2 regions of the Prevotella sp. Sow4_E9_plate genome follow, and region 1 is predicted to be linked to the other one. Evidence: riboswitches for the same ligand, from Rfam matches in the RefSeq annotation. Region 1 holds a riboswitch; the other holds the start of a gene.
What was found. Region 1 has a riboswitch for S-adenosylmethionine ahead of ACTQ53_RS01835 (NADAR family protein). Riboswitches for the same ligand answer to the same signal wherever they lie in the genome.
Positions count from the first base shown of each region.

Region 2: another riboswitch for S-adenosylmethionine. It lies ahead of ACTQ53_RS02210 (hypothetical protein); the one in region 1 lies ahead of ACTQ53_RS01835 (NADAR family protein).

Region 1 covers NZ_JBQKLN010000003.1:16,357-19,772, forward strand. The annotation lists gene ACTQ53_RS01830 (hypothetical protein) at 1-827, opposite strand, end outside; gene ACTQ53_RS01835 (NADAR family protein) at 824-1,627, opposite strand; SAM-I-IV-variant riboswitch at 1,620-1,743, opposite strand; gene ACTQ53_RS01840 (hypothetical protein) at 1,959-2,624, opposite strand; gene ACTQ53_RS01845 (hypothetical protein) at 2,726-3,268, opposite strand; gene ACTQ53_RS01850 (hypothetical protein) at 3,229-3,416, opposite strand, start outside.
Region 2 covers NZ_JBQKLN010000003.1:116,808-120,223, forward strand. The annotation lists gene ACTQ53_RS02200 (hypothetical protein) at 1-340, shown strand, start outside; gene ACTQ53_RS02205 (secondary thiamine-phosphate synthase enzyme YjbQ) at 370-783, opposite strand; SAM-I-IV-variant riboswitch at 1,077-1,188, shown strand; gene ACTQ53_RS02210 (hypothetical protein) at 1,188-1,439, shown strand; gene ACTQ53_RS02215 (TIGR02452 family protein) at 1,471-2,325, opposite strand; gene ACTQ53_RS02220 (hypothetical protein) at 2,481-2,723, shown strand; gene ACTQ53_RS02225 (DUF3791 domain-containing protein) at 2,729-2,947, shown strand; gene ACTQ53_RS02230 (DUF3990 domain-containing protein) at 2,944-3,416, shown strand, end outside.

The DNA.
Region 1 (3,416 bases):
TCTAAAAGTTCTGTCAACGTAATTGCTTCGTCACCTTCTGCCTCCTTGAATAATTCTTGTTGCGTAAGGGCAAGAGTATGCGCACGGCTAAGGAAACTTCCAACTTGGGCATTGCCGTTTTTATGGCAATGTATGCACTTGTAGGATATTGATGTTGTGCCACTCAACGGACTACCTGCAAAGCTATATATGAAAGCCTTGTGCCCACATTCGCATTGATATGTAAGCCACTCGTTTTCATTCGCCCAAAGTCTTAACATCGTGCCAATACAGATAGGTTGACATACCATATATACTTTCAATGGTATTGTAGCCATTGCCCATTCCTTATGAGCAAGAATTTCATTTCGATGCTCATAAAGCAATTCGATGTTGTCTATATATGGACTCCATATCCTTTTTTCAGCCAAATTATGCTCTCTTTGTTTGACTAATGATGTAATTGTATCATGAACGTTTTTGAGCGTAAGATGTTCGTATTCTCCTGCTGCCTTGCTGTATCGGCTACAGTGTTGCTTTAAGCGACTTAGCCTGTCGGAATTGTCTTTTTGAAAAAGAACATCTTTGATTACCTCCGATATGGTAGCCACTTGTGTAATACTTTCCAACCATTCCAATAAACCACCTAAAGTGTATATGAAATCTCTGTCTTGATATACAGGTATCAAAAACATACGGCTGTTATCGAAAATGAACTCTCTATGTTCGTAAAAGAAATCAGCATGTTCGCAAAAATACCTTATGGTATTCTTGTTACTGTGCTTTTGGCCGCCATAGAGCTTTAACTCCTTGCCACTCTTTATTTTGATTGTATTGCTAATTTTCATGCCACTATATGTAAGTTAGACATTGGTGTGTTGTTGGTTGGGAACGTGAGGCGTTTGCCCATGATGTGAATGTCTTTTGACTCCAAAAGAGCGTAGTCTATTGGTGGTTCTACGCCTTGTATAAGACAATCACGGCAAATCATGAGAATCTTTCCTAAGTTATTCTGACCGACAAACGTTCCAATGCCATTGACTTTGCAAGTCTCACTGTTTACCAAACGCTTCAAAGCAGCCTTGGATATGTTTGGATAGTCTGCCTTAGCCTGTTTGATGGTTTCCTTTTTAACCTCTGCTCTTCTTGCAGCCAACTCAAAGTTGGTGCATCCCCAAACTTCCTTTGTGTCGCAATGTTGTATGGTTGTGTCCTCGATAATGATAGCGTCATTTGGTAGTTGCAAGAGCATCTTGGCAAAATCCGCATTATCCTTGCACTTCTGCCATACTACGTAAAGCATCCACTGTATGCGAAATGTCGAGAAGTCACTACGGATGAATCTCTTGTATTTGTTCTTGACAAAGCGTTTGGCTGCAAAGCCGCTTGTCTGTCGGTGCATTTCCTCCTGTATAGCCCGATGTTCGTCAGATGAGTCCGAAAACTCACCGCACAAATAAAGCGTCTCACTATCACGCCAAGTTATGTCTCCGAATGAAAACGGATAGCCACCTGCCATATTACTGAGACGCATGTTAATGCCATTCACCAAGTCAGAAGTCTTGGAGAACGACAAACAGTTAAAGTGTGAAGCGTTGATGTACTCCACACGACCTAAGATGATTTCTGATGTTTTTGATGTTGCCATAAAATTTTAATTTAAAGATGAATAATCAAGCCTTAAACTCACATCTATTTTACCACCGTGGCAATGGCTAATCTGCTCGGTTGGTTCTGTATTTAAACAGTCTCTTGATGCTTGTCAATAAATAAAAGAACAACTCCCCATTTTGGAAAGCGGTTGCAAAATTACGTTCTTATTCTGAGAAAAACGAAAAGATTGTGCTAAGAAAAGTTAACGATGATTAGTTTAGAGTTCTGCTAAATAGTATTTGTGCTTATCAAATGATTTGGATATGGGGTCTTGTTATATGGAAAGAGGCTGCCAGAAGCAGCCTCCATAAATCTGTATTTCAATATTACCAATATGTTATTTTGACAGTCTCTTTGTGTAGAAGTCCATCGTAAACAATCTCTGTTGGTCTGCCTTGCTCGTCTGAAGAAGTTATTTTGTCTTCCCAATTTTTAGGTATGTAAATCGAACTCCCGATGATGTCTAAAATAGGTATTGACATTTTTTCTTCCGTTTTAGCGTTTCCCCAAATATCTTCTCTTTCTTCGTGAGCATTATTTTCTTCGTCATAGGCAAATGTACTTGTGTCGTATTCATCTTTGATTTTTACAATACGGTTCTTGCTGTCATATGTAACATTGCACAATGTGTAGTTGTCACAGGAAATAATATCTTCATTTGCGCTAACCTTGTTATACTCCACCTCTTTACCATCCTGTGATATTAGTTTCCCTTGTTTTATGGTGTAACTGTGAGAAGAAGTAAAGGTAGTATAGTCTCTATTGCACTTAACGCTGATAAGAAATCCCTGTTTGTTAAATTCGTATATAGAATTCTCTTTTTCGCTTGTCATACGAATTTGTTTAATTCCATTGGGTAATCCTATAACTTCAACATCAGAAAAAGATGGTGTAGGAGCAGAAGGTCTATAATTTCTTTTTTTTCTTTCTTCTTTTTGCTGCTGCATTGCCTTTTCATGTTCGATAGAATCTCTTACATGCTTTTCTGCCATCTCTGCATTGTATTCTTCTAATTCAACTTGTTTTGCGTGATTGCTATATTGTATTAATCCTATAACTGCAATTATAAAGCAAGCGACCACTAAAAATATGGTTAAACACGATTTTCCATACTCTTAGTTTTAATTTCTTCTTCCTTCTTTTCTTCTTTCTTCTTTTCAAAATTTTCTTTCTTCTTTTCTAAAACCCCAATGGCAGATGAAGGATAATACATCTTTAGTAATTTCTCCTTCTGATTTTCTGTTAAGCCAAAATCTTCTTGCTTTAAATATTTTTCAAAGTTTTTGTAATGAGCAACTCGTTCTTCTAATGTTTTTAATTTATGCGTACGAATACTACTGAGGGTACGGTCTTTTCCAAGTCCGTCTACATAGAAATAATTTTCCTTCCTATCTAGGTTGAAATGTATAACGTAAAATGGAATAGTTATAGGAACGCCATCGTCTTGCAATTTAGAGATTACAGACTCATCATACCAAGGATTCATGCTGCGGATACTGCTTGAAAATTGTTCTTTCCCTAATCTATTCCAAATTTCATTAGGAGTCTCTTCACATTTACTAATGTTTACATCAAAGTCGGTTTCATATTTACCTTCTATCGATTCCTTGATATATAAATCGCTGTCATAGAACATGCTATAGCTATCAAACGAAGGTAGCTTTTGAATACTATCATCGTATGATGGGATGATAATTTTTTTTCGCCTTTTAAAGTACCATTGTCAGGTATTCCATCTTCATTTTCACCTGTCCAATAATATTCATAATAAACGTTATATGCAA
Region 2 (3,416 bases), 100 kb from region 1:
TTTTGGAGGAATGGTAGCTTGCTTTGTTCTTTTATGTCTGAACTGTGTATTCTTTATCTATAAGATATACCAGTTGAGAAACCTGGTAGAACTAGAGGATCCTGAGCCAGCTATCAAAAACGAGAAACTCTTGACCATCGGTGTGTTGGTATTGACGATAATTTTAGGATTTGTGATGCATCTACTGCCGATTTGGGATTGTATGCCAAAGATATTAAGTGGATTTTTAAGAGGAATCCTCGTCATAGCAATGGTAGTAGGAATCGTCTGGGTATGCAAGAGATACTTCGGCCTTTTCCGTGAAATAGAAAAAGACGCCTCCGATTCTTTCAAAAAATAGAGGCGACTTCGATTTATTGCAACGATTCTTTATTCCCCGATAATCGTTGCGATGAGGTGTCGGCTTCCGCCTCCTTCTCTGAATTCACAGAGGTAAATTCCCTGCCAGGTACCAAGGTTCAGTCTTCCGTTGGTAATAGGAATGGTGAGCGATACCCCCACCATGCTCGATTTGGCATGCGCCGACATATCCGTAGGTCCTTCATCCTGGTGCAGATATCTTGGGTCACCATCCGGAACCAGTCTTTCGAAGATACCCTTTAAATCATGTCTCACATCAGGGTCGAAGTTCTCGTTCAGCGACAATCCGCAACTGGTATGTCTTACGAAGAGATTCAGTATCCCTGTCTTAGGCAGTGCCGGCAAGTTCCTCATCACCTCGTTGGTTACGAGATGAAAGCCGCGAGGAAGCGGGCGCAATGAAAATTCAACTTGCTGTATCATATCATTCTTTGTTTTTATATTTCTACTGTTTGTATCTTTCTGATTGTCAATTTACAAAGGTAATTATAATTTTATTATTATAATACTATTATAATGCAAATATAGGAAAGTTTAACCATTTAAGGGAATCTCCTTCAATCAAGTCGAGTATATCTCTTCTTATCAAGTCGGGTATTTTCTTGCTATCTGCTACCCCGAAAAAACTTCTTCTTTAGAAGAAGGAAAAAAACAGGAAAAAATAATCCCGAAAAAATTTGGTGGTTTCAGAATAATGATGTACTTTTGCACCCGAAATCAAGCATTAAGAGTTGCCCAGTTGCGGCACACCAACCGAGTTTCGCATAGAGATAACCACGGTGGTAAAAGAATGTGTAAGTGTTTAACAACTTAAAATAATTATCTTTATGAATCCAAATTCAGATTTAAAGAACAATGAGAGTGTAATGGCAGCTAATGCCGAGTCATCAACAATTAAGACAGCTGATGCCGAGTCAAGAATTTCAGAGTATGCAGCCCGTTTTGCCGCTTACAGCGATGAGCATTTGAAGCAGACCGTGGATCACGAGCGCAAGGTTCGTGGTTGGGGCAGCGAGCGCAGTTACTTCCTCGCCGCCTTGCGAGGTGAGTGCGAGAAGCGAGGCATTGATTACTGCTAATCAAGCCCCATCTGTGTAAATCTGTGGGAGCTTATGACTTGAATTCCTCGATGAAGGGTTGCAGGTTTCCACCTCTTGGCGAGTTATGGTCTTCAAGGATGGCGAAGGCGATGAGCTTGTACTTGTCCTTGAACTCCTTCTCGTCGATGACTTCGTGAAACAGTCTTGCGATATGTTTCGGAGGATTGTGGAAGGCACCGCAACCGAATGCACCGAGCACGATGCTGTCGTGTCCGTTCAGCAGACCGATACGCAGCATCGTCCTCATTTTGTTCTTTGTCAATGCGGCATCTTCTTCACAGATGTTCCCATCTCTATCTAAATCAGGATGATTGATGGCGGCTACTGCCACGAACGACATATAGTAAGGAGTATCGAGCAAGGCAAAGTTATCCTTGGCTCCAGCCCTGAATACGGTAGCGTCTGGCACATAGATACCTCCGAATCTCACAGGCATCGGATATTGGAACTTGCTTTTCTCCAGACCGTAATCCTCGGCATATTCCGCATAGCGATACATAGAGAGAAAGAGGTTGGTGCTGCGGAAGAGGCTTTCCTCCTGTGCCCGGCTTCCGTTCTTCACGCCACCACCCGGGTTGCGCCGGCTTGCCAGGTTGAGAACCACGGGATTGTATCCTTCCTGTTGCAACTGATGACCGCAATGGATGCTGTCGTCATTCTTCACTATAATCTTGGTGGAACCTTCTGCAAGACTAGGTACATTAGAAGCATCCAGTGGTTTGGTATAGAATCTGCTTCCCCTCAGCATCTTCGTGTTGTCGAGCAGTTTCACTTCCTCCCCATTCTCAGATGTGTAATGTCCCTTCAGTACAATATCTATAGTTTGCTGATACACGTCAGCCAGTTGTCTTCTGTCGTTTATCATGATTTCTTCTGTTTATTTTGTTTGTGTCACTAAAAATCCGTTTTTTTTGGCAAAATTATAAGTTTTCTTTGTATTCTCCAAACTTTTATATATAAAATATGTGGTATTCTCGATATTTCTTTGTAAATTTGCCCACAAAAGAAAAATATATAATTATGGAAGGACAAACAAAACTTTCTGCCGGACAGATAGGCATATTGATTAATGCCCGTATCAAAGATATGGCAATGTGGCTGATGGAAGACTTCAAGTATTCTCTTGAAGAAGCTTTAGATTGTGTTTATAATTCAGAGTTATTCGAGAAACTTCAGGATTTAGAGACAGGGCTATATTATCAGAGTTCTGGCTACAACTATGAGTTGCTGAAGGAGGAAATTAAATATGGAAAGGTAGGTTGAGAATTATGGAATTAGAAAGTAAGACTTATTACATTATATATTGTGTGAGCCAATTTGCACAGCGGTTTGGCATATCTTTGAAGCAATCCTATGCTTATCTGAAAAGGCATAAGGGATTGGATTTTTTGTATGAATGTTATGGAGCGGAGCATCTTCTTTCTTTAGATGATGCAGTGGATGATTTGGCTGTTATTTGTCATAGGAATGGAGGGGCTTTGGTATGATAGAGTTGTATCATGGATCCAATCTGTTTATAGACAAGATTGATTTTACTAAGTGTAAGCCTTATAAGGATTTTGGGCAAGGTTTTTATCTGACGGATATTTTTCCGCAGGCAATGGAGATGGCAATCAAGCGAACTCGTATTGTTGGCTCAGGTTCTCCTGTCGTAACAAAATTCTTGTTTGACGAGAAACTGTTGATTGATGGAAGTCTGAAAGTGTTGACTTTTGATAGTCCATCAATAGAATGGGCAAAATTTATCTTAGCTAACCGTAAAAGAAGTAAGGATAAATTTATTCATGACTATGATGTTGTGGTCGGTCCCGTTGCTGATGATGGTGTCGCTTTTCAATTGGAAAGATATTTGTATGGAGGACTGACTTTAGAGCAACTTGCAAAAGAGTTGACCTACAGAAAGCTGAATCGCCAGTATTTTTTCGGTACAGAGAAGGCTATAAGTTATCTTCAGCA